DNA from 2 places in the Nonomuraea fuscirosea genome. Region 1 is predicted to be linked to the other one. Evidence: predicted binding sites of a transcription regulator. Region 1 holds the regulator's gene; the other holds the start of a gene.

What was found. Region 1 encodes HrcA, which represses chaperone genes, less so after heat shock. Its sites were predicted from a motif close to TTGGCACTCTCNNNNNGAGAGTGCCAA; they were not measured.
Region 2: a site for HrcA is predicted at 4,310-4,336, ahead of groES (co-chaperone GroES). Genes of this name have one in related genera too.

The regions. Positions count from the first base shown of each region.
Region 1 covers NZ_CP109074.1:7,666,565-7,673,380, forward strand. Annotated here, with positions in the region: gene OIE67_RS34860 (SigE family RNA polymerase sigma factor) at 1-343, shown strand, start outside; gene OIE67_RS34865 (hypothetical protein) at 340-996, shown strand; gene OIE67_RS34870 (16S rRNA (uracil(1498)-N(3))-methyltransferase) at 1,193-1,918, opposite strand; gene dnaJ (molecular chaperone DnaJ) at 1,915-3,057, opposite strand; gene hrcA (heat-inducible transcriptional repressor HrcA) at 3,069-4,082, opposite strand; gene OIE67_RS34885 (hypothetical protein) at 4,588-5,067, shown strand; gene OIE67_RS34890 (DUF3097 domain-containing protein) at 5,085-5,891, shown strand; gene OIE67_RS34895 (DUF4870 domain-containing protein) at 5,888-6,709, shown strand; gene hemW (radical SAM family heme chaperone HemW) at 6,716-6,816, opposite strand, start outside.
Region 2 covers NZ_CP109074.1:9,232,283-9,239,098, forward strand. Annotated here, with positions in the region: gene OIE67_RS41940 (sigma-70 family RNA polymerase sigma factor) at 1-605, opposite strand, end outside; gene OIE67_RS41945 (DUF7711 family protein) at 1,252-1,980, opposite strand; gene groL (chaperonin GroEL) at 2,219-3,838, opposite strand; gene groES (co-chaperone GroES) at 3,910-4,221, opposite strand; gene OIE67_RS41960 (class I SAM-dependent methyltransferase) at 4,560-5,747, shown strand; gene OIE67_RS41965 (hypothetical protein) at 5,941-6,816, shown strand, end outside.

The DNA of each region.
Region 1 (6,816 bases):
GCGTGACCCCGACAAAGCACTCGCCTACCTGCGTCAATCCGTCGTCAACCGGTCCCGGTCCGTGCTGCGTCACCGCGCGGTCGTCGAGAAATACGCCCCCAAGGGCCTGCCTGACGCTCCGAGCGCCGAGAACGGCGCGATCGGCGAGCTGGAACGCTCCGCCGTCATCGAGGCGTTACGAGCCCTGCCGACCCGACAGAGAGAAGCACTGGTTCTACGCTACTACGGTGATCTGTCCGAAGCTGAGATCGCTCACGCCATGGGCATCAGCAAGGGCGCGGTCAAGAGCCACACGGCACGTGGTATGGCCGCGTTGCGATCGGTCCTGGAGAAAATGTCATGACCCATCCCCCCGACGAGTACGGCGACCTCTTGCGCCGTGCGCTCCGCGCGGAGGCGGACGCGGTCGTACCCTCGCCGGAAGGACTGGAGATCATCCGTGGCCGCATCGAGCGGCGTGGAGTGCGCAATCTGTTCTGGTGGCGAGCGGGCGCGGCCGCCGCCAGCGCCCTGCTGGTGGCGGGAACGATCGTGATGGCCGTTCCCTCGTTGCGCTCGCAGATCATCGACCAGATTCCGGCCGCCCCCATCGACAACGAGACGACCTCCGAGGCTCCTTCCAACTCCTCCACCACCCGCTCCCTACAGCCTCCCCCGCCGGAGCGGACCACCGACCCGCCCGCGGTCGTGATCCCCGAGACCTCCAAGCCGCCGACCCCGCGCACCAGCCGCAAGGCCGAGTCGACCAGCAGGCCGTCCCCGTCGCCCAGCCCGACGCCGACCGACTGCCCCTCGACCCTGGCCGAGCAGACCGAGCCTCCTGCCGACTGTCCTACGCTGTCACCATCGCCGACACCGACGCCGACGATGGAGGAGACGAGCGTGGCGCCCACGGCGTGCCCGCCTGAGGAGTGCCCGCCGACCGACGACGCGATGGAGACACCCGCGGACCTGGCCAGCCCGCTCCAGGACACCTCCGACACCACGGTGCCCTGACCCGGCTCAGCCGGCCCCCGCACACCCTCACGACCGCACCGTCGCGGTCACACCTTCACCACCGCACCGTCGCGGTCACACCCTCACAGCCTGAGCGGTTCTCACGGCCTGAGCAGCTCTCGCAACCTGAGCGGTTCTCACGCCTGAGCGGTTCTCACGCCTGAGCGGTTCTCACGGCCTGTGCGGCTCTCGCGCCTCACCAGCGTCCGGTACGGCTCAGCAGGACGGCCGCCGCCGCGACCCCCGCCGTGGACGTGCGCAGGACCGTCGGCCCCAGCAGCACCGGCGCCGCCCCAGCCGCCCCGAACCGGGCGATCTCGTCCTCCGAGACGCCTCCCTCGGGCCCCACGACCATCACGATGTCGCCGCTCACGGGCAGTGTCACCTTCGACAGCGGCTCGGCCGCCTCCTCGTGCAGCACCAGGCCGAGGGCCGCCCCGGTGAGCAGCCGTTCGACCTGCGCCGTCGTGGCCAGGTCGGTCACCTCGGGCAGGTGGAAGCGGCGGGCCTGCTTGCCCGCCTCACGGGCCGTGGCCCGCCACCGGCCGAGCGCCTTGGCGACCTTGTCGCCCTTCCATTGGGTGATGCTCCGCGCGGCCGCCCACGGGACGATCACGTCCACGCCGGCCTCGGTCATCATCTCGACCGCGAGCTCACCTCTGTCGCCCTTGGGCAGCCCCTGGACGACGACGAGCCGGGGCGCGGGCGCCTCGACCCGGTAGCGGCGCAGCACGTCGAGCCTGAGCGCGTCCTTCAGCGTCTCGCGTACGACGCACTCGGCCACCGTGCCGGCGCCGTCGGTCAGATCGACCCGCTCACCCGCGCGCAGCCGTCGTACGGAGGCGGCGTGCCGCCCTTCGGGCCCGTCGAGCGTCAGCCCGGGGCCGTCGAGCGCCTCGGCCAGGAAGACGGGCGCCGTCAACGGCCGTTGAAGGCGTCACGCAGGCGGGAGAAAAAACCCTGCTGACCCGGTGCGAACTTGCCAGGCGGGCGCTCCTCACCCCGCTGCCTGGACAGCTCGCGGAGCAGTTCTTCCTGGGCGGTGTCGAGCCGGGTCGGCGTCTCGACGTTGACGTGGATGAGCAGGTCGCCCCTGCCGGACTCGTTGAGGCGCTGCACGCCCCGGCCGTACATGGTGATGACCTGGCCGGACTGGGTGCCGGGGCGGACGTCGATCTCCTCGGAGCCGTCGAGCGTCTCCACCGCCAGCACGGTGCCGAGCGCGGCGGCCGTCATCGGGATCTGCACGGTGCAGTGGAGGTCGTCGCCGCGCCGTTCGAAGATCTCGTGGGGGCGCTCGACGATCTCCAGGAAGAGGTCTCCCGGCGGGCCGCCGCCCGGGCCGACCTCGCCCTCGCCGGCGAGCTGGATGTGCGTGCCGTCCTCGACGCCGGCGGGGATGCGGACCTTGATCGTACGGCGGGTGCGGACCCGGCCGTCGCCGGAGCACTCCTGGCAGGGGTGGCGGATGATCGTCCCGAAACCACCGCACTGAGGGCACGGCCGCGAGGTCATGACCTGGCCCAGGAAGGAGCGGGTGACCTGGGAGATCTCACCGCGCCCGTTGCACATGTCACAGGTGTCGGGGTGGGTACCCTGCGCGGCGCCGGCGCCGTGGCACACCTCGCACACCACGGCCGTGTCGACGGCCAGCTCGCGGGTGGTGCCGAACGCCGTCTCGCGCAGGTCGAGCTCCACCCGGATGGTGGCGTTGCGACCCCTGCGGGCGCGTGAGCGCGGCCCGCGGGCGCCGGCCGCCGTGCCGAAGAAGGCGTCCATGATGTCGCTGAACGGGAAGCCCGCGCCGAACCCGCCCGCGGCGCCCGCGCCCGCTCCCGCACCGCCGAAGGGGTCGCCACCCAGGTCGTACATCTGGCGCTTGTTGGGGTCGGAGAGCACCTCGTAGGCCTGCGTGATCTCCTTGAACCGCTCCTGGGTCTCAGGATCGGGGTTCACGTCGGGGTGCAGCTCACGGGCGAGTCGGCGGTACGCCTTCTTGATCTCGTCCTGACTCGCGTCACGGCGCACCCCGAGGGTGGCGTAGTAGTCGCTGTTTGCCACTTATCGACCTCTTATGATGCAGCCAGTATCTGGCTGACGTAGCGTGCCACCGCGCGTACGGCGCCCATCGTCACGGGATAATCCATCCTGGTCGGCCCGAGTACGCCGAGCCGGGCCAGTTGGTTGTCGCCAGAACCGTATCCGGTCGCGACGATGGATGTCCCCCGCAGGTAGGGGTTTTCCGCGCCGATGCGCACGGTGAGCGCGGACGGGGTGTCTGAGGTTGTCTCGCCGAGCAGCCGCATGAGGACGACCTGCTCCTCCAGCGCCTCCAGCACGTCGCGCAGGCCGGTGGTGAAGTCGGCGCCGGCGAGGTTGGCCGCGCCGGCGAACACGATCTTCTCGTCGTGCCGCTCGACCAGCGTCTCGAGCAGGACCGACAGGACCGTGGCCACCACGGGCCGGTCTTCGAGGGGCAGCCGCTCGGGCAGGTCGGCGACCAGGTCGGGCACACTGCTCAGGCCGCAGCCGTCGAGGCAGGAGTTGAGCACGGCGCGCAGATGCGCGATGCGGGCGTCCTCCACCACCTCGGGCAGCTCGACCACGCGCTGCTCGACGCGGCCGGTGTTGGTGATCAGCACCAGCATGACCCGCCGGTCGCTCAGCGGGACCAGCTCGACGTGCCTGACCGTCGAACGGGTCAGCGTCGGATATTGCACGACCGCGACCTGCCGGGTCAGCTGCGCGAGCAGCCGGACGGTGCGGGTGACCACGTCGTCGAGGTCGACCGCGCCGGCCAGGAACGTCTCGATGGCCCTGCGCTCGGCTCCGGACAGCGGCTTCACCTGCGAGAGCCGGTCGACGAACAGGCGGTAGCCCTTGTCCGTCGGCACGCGGCCCGCGCTGGTGTGCGGCTGGGTGATGTAACCCTCCTCCTCCAGCGCGGCCATGTCGTTTCTGACCGTGGCCGGGGAGACCTTCAGGTTGTGACGCTCGGCGAGCGCCTTGGAGCCCACCGGTTCGTTGGTGGACACGTAGTCTTCGACAATGGCCCTGAGCACAGCCAGCTTCCGTTCGTCGAGCACGTGCTCACCTCCTGCCTCTGTCTCTTTCAGGAACGCGGTGTCTAGCACTCTGTGTTCCCGAGTGCCAAGTGTACGGCTCTCGCCCACAAGGTGCGATAACAGCGGGTCCCATCCTGCTGCTGGCGTGGTGTGAGCGACAGGCCTCAGACTGGCCAGCATGACCGACGATTCTCAGCCCCGGCCGTACGGCCCCCCGTCTGAGCAGGGGCCCCACCACGGTCAGCCGCAACCTCCTCAGTACGGGCCGCAACCCGGCTCACAACCCTACGGACAGTCACCGTACGGGCAACCGCCGCAGGGGCAGCCGCCCCAGTACGGAAAGCCTCCACCCCACGGGCAGCCGCCGCAGTACGGTGAGCCCACCCAGTTCGGCCCGCCACCTCAGTACGGACAATACGGCCAACAGGCCCAATTTCCACCACGAATCGACTCCAAAGCCATAAAACCCAGCCTGTGGTGGCTCGCCGCCGCCTGGGGCGTGTTCCTGGCGTGCGCGGTGGCGGGCGTGGCTCTGTTCGGCGGCGGCCTGGTGAGCAGCGTGACGGACATGGCGCCGACGAAGACGTTCGAGTCCGGCGAGAGCGTCACGGTGACGGTCGATCCGGCCGACAAACCCGCCGTGTACGTCGCCAGCGCCGCCCGCATCTCCTACGACTGCGCCATCTCCGGCGGCCCCGGCCAGGCCAGGCTCGCCAAGGTCGCGGGGAACCAGAGTGTCACCTGGAACGACACGACCTGGCAGGAGATCCTCGTGATCAACGCGCCGGCCAAGGGCGACTACCAGCTCACCTGCACCAACCAGGAGCAGGCCACCGTCCGCTACGGCGTGGGCCGCGACCTCCTGTCCAGTCTGGGCGGCGTCACCGGCGGGCTGGCGGGGCTGTTCCTGCTGCCCGGCGCGGGCCTGCTGGCCGCCGTCGCCGGCACGGTCGTCGTCCTGGTCCGCCGTAGCGGCGCGCGCAAGCGCCTTGCGGTCAGCGGGTGATTTGCTACGGTCCCCGTGTGTACGAGGGCGATGTTCTGGCGGGAAACTGGCGTCGGCCGGGCAAGGGGAAGATCCCCAAGGTGCCCGCCGAGATGGATCTGGTCGTCGAGGACGCCGACAGCGGCTTCTGCGGCGCCGTGGTGGCCTGCGACAAGGAGGCCGTCACGCTGGAGGACCGGTTCGGCAAACGCCGCCTGTTCCCGCTGGCGCCCGCCGCCTTCCTGCTGGAGGGCAAGCCCGTGACCTTGGTACGCCCCGCCGCCGCCCCCGCCGCGCCCCGGCGCAGCGCCTCGGGCTCCGTCGCGGTGGAGGGGCTGCGGGCCAGGGTCGCCAGGCAGAGCCGGATCTACGTGGAAGGCGTCCACGACGCCGCCCTCGTCGAGAAGATCTGGGGCCACGACCTGCGGGTCGAGGGAGTCGTGGTCGAATACCTCGAAGGCGTGGACGACCTGCCCGCCATCGTGGCCGAGTTCGGCCCCGAGCCGGGGCGCCGGCTGGGCGTGCTGGTGGACCACCTGGTGCCCGGCTCCAAGGAGAGCAGGATCGCCGCCGAGATCACCTCGCCGGACGTGCTCGTGGTGGGGCATCCGTACATCGACATCTGGCAGGCGGTCAAACCCTCCGTGCTGCGCATCCCCGCCTGGCCGGACGTGCCGCGCGGGGTGCCGTGGAAGGAGGGCGTGATCGCGGCCCTGGGCTGGCGGACGGAGCCGGCGCAGGCCTGGCGGCGCATTCTCGGCGCCGTCTCGACGTACACGGACCTGGAGCCGGAACTGCTCGGCCGGGTCGAGGAACTGATCGACTTCGTTACGGAGGCACCATGAGCCAGGACCCGCCCCAGCCGCCGCCCGATGACGACGCCACCAAGAAGATCTCCGCGGCCGACATCCAACCTCCGGCGTCCGGCCCCCAGCCCGGCTACGGGCAGCAACCCGGCTCACAGCCGTCCTACGGCCAGCAGCCCAGCTCCCAGCCGGGGTACGGGCAGCAACCCGGCTCTCAGCCCGGGTACGGCCAGCAACCCGGCTACGGTCAACAGCCCGGGTATGGCCAGCAGCCCGGCTCACAGCCGGGTTACGGGCAGCAACCCGGATACGGGCAGCAGAACCCGTCCGGTCAGCAGCTCCCCTACGGGCAGCAGCCCAGCTCGATCCCGAACTACGGCCAGCCCGGTCCCAGCCAGCCCAACTACGGTCAAGCGGGCTACGGGCAAGCGGGCTACGGTCAGCCCGGTCACGGCGGTCAGCCCGGCTACGGGCAGCCCCACGGTTACGCTCCCGGCCGTGGCGAGCCGTACGTCCCCGGCAGGTTCGGCCCCCGCCCCGGCACCGACGACACCACCATGGCGATGCTGTCGCACCTGCTCGGCCTGCTGGTCTCGTGGATCGGCCCGCTGATCATCTACCTGATGAAGAAGGACGAGTCCCCCTATGTCCGGGACCAGGCGGCGGAGGCGCTGAACTTCCAGATCACGATGTTCATCGGCTACCTCGTCGCGGGCATCCTGACGGTCATCTTCATCGGCGTCCTGCTGCTGCCGGTCATCTGGGTGCTGTCCCTGATCTTCCACATCCAGGCCGCCGTGGCCAGCAACAAGGGGCAGCCGTACCGCTACCCGTTCTCCATCCGGATGATCACCTGAACCCCCTCATACCAGGAGGTCCCTGACGAGGGCGTCGGCGAGCAACCGGCCCTGGAGGGTGAGCACCATCAAGCCGGCCTTGAACGGCTCGGGCTCCAGCAGCCCGC
Region 2 (6,816 bases), 1.6 Mb from region 1:
AACCTGGCCAGCGCCCGATGCTGGGCGACGCGGACCGCACCCGGTGACATACCGAGTACATTACCGGTCTCCTCGGCCGACAACCCCGACACCACCCGCAGCAGCAGCAACTCGCGCTGATTGTCGGGAAGCCTGGCCAGTAACCGCCGGGCGTGCTCCACCTCGATGTAGCGGACCACCGTCTCCTCTGGCCCCGGCCCGTCGTCGGGCCCGTCGGGCAGATCCTGGGTCGGCACCGCGGAGCGCACCGAGCTCCGCAGCGCGTCGGCCACCTTGTGCGAGGCGATCCCGAACACGAACGACGCGAAAGGCCGCCCCATGTCGCGGTATCGCGGCAGCGCGGACAACACCGCGATGCACACCTCCTGGGCTACGTCATCGGCAATGTGATATTGCCCTGAAACCCTGCCCAGCCTGGCGCGGCAATACCGCACCACCATCGGACGCAACTCACCGAGCAGAGATTCGATCGCACTGCGATCCCCCTGCACGGCGAGGCTCGTCAGTTCCCTAAGGTCGGAGTCATCCGTCCGTGCCGGAAGTCTCGACGCGAGCCTTACCCCAATTTTGGCGTCGGCGACGCTTCCCTCGCTCACGATAGGCATGATGCCCGCACTGATCCTGCCTGTCGTCATAGCGAACGGCTACGGATTGGTCACATTGAAGCGACGATAACTGTCAGTAATCGCACGACCACACTAAGCCTTAATACTGACATAATATTTCACCCGATAACCCGGAATGCACGACATTTGTCACGCCACAGACGCTTATCGCCCATGCTCGGTTTACTCCAACTTTCCACCTTTTCCCCCAATTACCCCCAACCCACCCCTCCACCCCCCGAAACTCCCCCACCCGAATCCCGCCCCCGACCCCACCCACGCCGGCAAACATCGGACCCTTCCCCACCCGGCCCACATTCCAGCCCCACCCGCTACGGCTCACGCCTCCGACTCCAGAACCGCGAAAGTACGGCCCCGCGCCCCGAGGTTTGGGGCACCCAGCCGGACTCAGGGGTGCATGGACTGCCGGGCTGACCGGCCGGACTAAGCTGAGCAGCTGGGCTGGGCCCAGGCTGCGCTGCCTGACCGGGCCGGGCTGGGCCTGGCCGGGCTGGACGGCCGGGCTTGGTTGGGCTGTCGGACTGGGCCGCTGCTGTGGCAGGCCGCCGCTCGGTCATCGCCCGCACCACGCTCACTCGGGTTGCGACCGGGCCGCTCGCGGTGTGGTGGCGTCCTTGTGACGTTCTCAGCCTTCGTCGGGCCCGGCGCGCTTGTCACGCTCGTCGGGCTCGGCACGCTCGTCGCGTCCTTCGTTCCCGGCGCGTCCTTCGTGCTTGTGGCGCTCGTCGAGCTGCCTGTGCTCGTCGTGCTGGCCGTCCCGCTGCTCGTCCTGCTCGTCGAGGAGTTCGAGGTAGCCCTGCACCGCCTCCCACAGGTGGTGCTCCGGGTAGCGGCTCAGTCCCCGGTGTGCGCGGCGCCATTGCCGGTCCCAGTACGCCGCGTGGACCGATCTCAGGTGGTCCAGGGTCGTCTTCAGCTCGGCTTCCACCTGGGCCGGCGGCCTGCGGGCGGCGGTCGTCTGCTGGCGGGCCGACGAGAACCTACGCTCAGCCAGCGCCTCCAGCACCTCGGTCTCGATCCCGGCCAGCGACCAGAACCGGACGGGCTCGTGAATGCGATGGTTGGCCACCGGATCCCGGTGGGAGCGCCACCAGTACGCGATCCCGCCCTTGTCCAGGTGCAGGAAGTCCACCAGCCAGGCTGTGCCGGGTGGGTGGGAGCCCCACGACACGTCCTCGGACGGCAGATTAAGCACGAAGACGACCTCGATCGCCTCGATCGGGTCGGCTCCCCCCAGCAGGTCACCGAAGACGTACGCCTCCCGCAGGAACGGCTCGTCCGCCGGCACGCGCCGGGTCTGCTCGCACGCCTCCGCGAGCATCCGCAACCGCTCCACAGCCCGCCGGTACTGCATCCGCGCCGCCCTCCCCACGTCGAGTCAGCGCCCAGCGTACGACCTGCTCACACGCCGCCGGGATGTCGAGGAACGCCTCACGCCCGCATGTCGCCCGGCGCTCCAGAAACGCGCCACAGCCCACACACCGCCCAGCACTTCGCTGACGCCTCCCGGCCCGCACGGCCCCCCACACTCCAAAAACGCGTCACGGCCCGCACCCCCAGTGGGGACGGGCCGTGAAACGGTCGGGCGTGGGTCAGTGGCCGTGGCCGTGACCGTGACCCTGGCCGGCGGCCGGGGCCTCCTCCTCGGGCTTGTCCACCACGAGCGCCTCGGTGGTGAGCAGCATGCCCGCGATCGACGCCGCGTTCTGCACGGCCGAGCGCGTGACCTTGACCGGGTCGATGACGCCCTGGTCGAGCAGGTTGCCGTATTCGCCGGTGGCGGCGTTGAAGCCCTCGCCGGCCTTCAGCTCGGCCACCTTGTGCGTCACCACGTAACCCTCGAGACCGGCGTTCTCGGCGATCCAGCGGGCGGGCTCCACCAGGGCGCGGCGCACGACGCCGACACCGGTGGCCTCGTCGCCCGTCAGACCGAGGTCGTCGAGGTCCTTGGAGACGTGGATGAGCGCGGAGCCACCGCCGGAGACGATGCCCTCCTCGATCGCGGCGCGCGTCGCGGAGATCGCGTCCTCGAGGCGGTGCTTCTTCTCCTTCAGCTCCACCTCGGTGGCGGCGCCGACACGCAGCACGCACACACCGCCGGCGAGCTTGGCCAGGCGCTCCTGCAGCTTCTCACGGTCCCAGTCGGAGTCGGACTGCTCGATGGCAATCTTGATCTCCTTGACGCGGTCCTCGATGGCCTGCGCGTCGCCGGCGCCGTCGACGATGGTCGTGGCGTCCTTGGTGACGACGACGCGGCGGGCCGTGCCGAGCACCTCGAGACCGACGTGCTCCAGCTTGAGGCCGACCTCCTCGCTGACGACCTGGCCGCCGGTGAGGATGGCCATGTCCTGCAGCATCGCCTTGCGGCGGTCACCGAAGCCCGGGGCCTTGACGGCCACGGAGGTGAAGGTGCCGCGGATCTTGTTGGTGACCAGGACGGCCAGGGCCTCGCCCTCGACGTCCTCGGCGACCACGAGCAGCGGCTTCTTGGTCTGGGCGATCTGCTCCAGCAGCGGCAGGAAGTCCGCGATGGAGGCGATCTTGCCCTGGGTGAGCAGGATGTAGGCGTCCTCGAGGACGGCTTCCATCCGCTCGGGGTCGGTCACCATGTAGGCCGACAGGTAGCCCTTGTCGAACTGCATGCCCTCGGTGAACTCGAGCTCCATGCCCATGGCGTTGGACTCTTCGACGGTGAGGACACCGTCCTTGCCCACCTTGTCGAACGCCTCGGCGATCAGCTCGCCGATCTTGGCGTCCTGGGCGGAGATCGTCGCGACGTTGGCGATCTCCTTCTTGTCACCGACCTCACGGGCGCTGGCGAGCAGCTTGTCGCTGATCTCCTTGGCGGCCTTGTCGATGCCGCGCTTGAGCGACAGCGGCGAGGCGCCGGCGGCCACGTTGCGCAGGCCCTCGCGGACCATGGCCTGGGCCAGGACGGTCGCGGTGGTGGTGCCGTCGCCCGCGATGTCGTTGGTCTTGGTGGCCACTTCCTTGGCGAGCTGGGCGCCGAGGTTTTCGTAGCGCTCTTCCAGCTCGATCTCACGAGCGATGGTCACACCGTCGTTCGTGATCGTCGGCGCACCGAACTTCTTGTCGATGACGACGTTGCGGCCACGGGGGCCGAGGGTTACCTTCACGGCGTCCGCGAGGGCGTTCACACCGCGCTCGAGCGCGCGGCGGGCATCCTCGTTGAACTCCAGGATCTTCGCCATAACTGAAAGTCCTCTCCTAGCGTCGAAAGCCCCGGCCGCCCTCAAGAGCGCCCGGGGCTCGACACATCCGGCTACTTCTCGATGATCGCGAGAACATCGCGGGCGGAGAGCACGAGGTACTCCTCGCCGCCGTACTTGACCTCGGTGCCGCCGTACTTGCTGTAGAGGACGATGTCGCCCTCAGAGACGTCGAGCGGAATCCGCTTGTCGCCGTCCTCGTCCCAGTTGCCCGGGCCCACCGCGAGGACCTTGCCCTCCTGCGGCTTCTCCTTGGCGGTGTCAGGGATGACCAGGCCGGAAGCGGTGGTCTGCTCGGCCTCAAGCGGCTGAACCACAATGCGGTCGCCGAGCGGCTTAACGGGAACCTTGGTGGCGGTCGTCACGATCGGACCTCCCCTTCAGATTTGAATGATCAGAAGAGGCGACCAGCTGGGCCTGCCGTCGCGGGTGTCAGACCTGCCTCGTCGCACGTTGGCACTCTCAAGGGGAGAGTGCCAACACGAAACATATGCAAGAGGGGCTTGACAGTCAACACGAACGCGTCTGCTCTGAGCGATCAGGCGTCAAAGCCTGGCCTTCGTCAAGTCTTCCACGTGGACGAATACCCCCATCCCGCCCATGCCATCCGTCCGCTGTCCTGCTGCCCATGCCGCATGGGCAGCAGGACGGGCAGCGGCTCGCGGGACGATCCGGGTACGCCGTGGCGCTAACGTCGGACGACGTGGACCTCGACGCCTTCACCGAGTTGCTGACCCCGCGCGGCCAGGAGGCGTTGGCGCGGGCCGGGGAGCTCGCCGGCGCCGACCCGGTCGCCGCCGCGACCGCGCTGCGCAGGACGTATGACGCCGCCCTCACCTCCGCCGCGCTCACCCAGGCGGGGCTCAGGGAACGGGCGAAGGCCAAGTTCGGCCGGGATGCGACCGTGATGTATTTCACGCCCCATGGCCTGGAGCAGTCCACCAGGGCGGAGGTCGCCGAGCACCGCGCCCGCCGCCTCATGAGGATGATCGAACCGTCGGCCGCTCCCGCGGTGGCGGACGCCTGCTGCGGCATCGGCGGTGACCTGCTCGCGCTGGCCCGCGCCGGCTGCGCCGTGACCGCCGTCGACACCGACCCGCTGACCGTCGCCGTGGCCGCGGCCAACGCCCGCGCGCTCGGCGTGGCCGACCGGGTGACGGTGCGCGTGGGCGACGCGGCGGAGATCAGGCCGGAGGCGTACGACGTGCTGTTCGCCGACCCGGCCAGGCGGACCGGCAGGGGCAGGACGTTCGATCCCATGGCCTACTCCCCGCCCTGGCCCGTGGTGCTCGACCTGATCTCGCGCGCCCGCCTGGCCTGCGTCAAGGTCGCGCCCGGCATCCCGTACGAGTTCATCCCCGAGGGCGCGCAGACCGAGTGGGTCTCGTACAAGGGCGAGGTCAAGGAGGCCACGATCTGGACCGGCCAGGGCGGCGGCCGGCGCGCCACCCTGCTGCCCGGCGGCCACGCCCTCACCGCCCCCGGCACCGAAGCCACCGCCGCGCCGGTGGGCCCGGCCGGCCGGTACGTCTACGAGCCCGACGGCGCCGCCGTCCGCGCCCATCTCGTCGCCGAGGTGTCCGAGCTGGTCGGCGGCAGGCTGCTCGACCCGCTGATCGCCTACATCACCGCGGACGATCCGGTGGACACCCCATGGGCCACCAGATACGAAATAGAGGACATTCTTCCGTTCTCTCTGAAAAAACTCCGCGCGCTACTCCGTGAGCGACAAATCGGCAATGTCACCATCAAAAAACGGGGCTCCGCCGTCGACATCGAACGCCTCCGCACCGACCTACGCCTCAAAGGCGACAACTCCGCCGTCGTCATCTTGACCCGCATTCTCGACAAACCATCGGTTCTTCTCTGCAAACCCCTCTCACCTGCCTGAACCCCCAATCTCAGTCATCCGCGCGTTAACGGCGATCTTTCACTTCGGCCCTGACGGACCTTGATCGAAGGGCTAAGGTTGGCGGGCGGGAGTTCTCCCCCTTAATGCGGTCACCCGCGTTCTCGCTCTTTCAGTTGAACCGGACCAACCCCACCGCTGCGCGGCAGACCGTCGGCGAGCGAAGGAGCTTTCGGTGGACCATTCCAACCACACCACCCTGCTTCAGACGGGCGCGCATGACGCCGTACCGAAGAGAATGCGCGACCTGCTCGCGCGGGCCGCCCAGGACCACGTCTACGAGCAGCGCACCCAGGGCGCCGTGCTCGACGAGATCCGCCAGCGGCTCGAAGGCATGGAGTGGCTGCTGCGCGAGGTGCGCGAGCGCGAGCTGGGCGGGCTCAGCGGCACGCTGGAGTCGGTGAGCGGGCGGCTGGAGGAGATCTCCGCCAAGCCGCCGATGTGGGCGGAGGGCCTGGCACAGCACGTCGAGGCCGTACGCGACCACGTGGACGCCGTGGGCGCCAAGGTGGGCGACGTCGACGCGAAGGTCGGCGACGTGGACGCCCGGGTGGCCCCCGTCGCCGAGTTGCCGAGCTTGTGGGCCGACCTCGGCACCGTGGGCGAGAGCGTGGACGAGGCGCTCAACCGGCTGCAGACGGTGCTCGACAGCACCGACGGCATCACTAAGGGCATGTCCGAGTTCTCCGCCAGGCTGGCCACGCTCAACTCCAGCATGGAGGCCGCGGCCAGCCGCTTCACCCGGCTCGACAAGTCGATGTCCGATCTGACCACCCGTACCGACCGGGTCGAGGTCGCGATGAGCGACCTGTCGGAAAACGTCACCGAGCAGCTGCAGAGCACCACCGATCAGCTGACCGGCCGGGTCGAGGCGAGCGAGCAGCGCGTCACCGCCCGGCTCGACGAGGCGGACCAGCGGCTCACGACCCGGCTCGACCAGACCGACCAGCGCCTCGCGGTCCGGCTCGACGAGACCGACCAGCGCCTGGCCACCGCGCTCCTGGAGGCCGACGAGCGCCTCGTCAGCCGGCTCAAGGAGGCCGACGAGCAG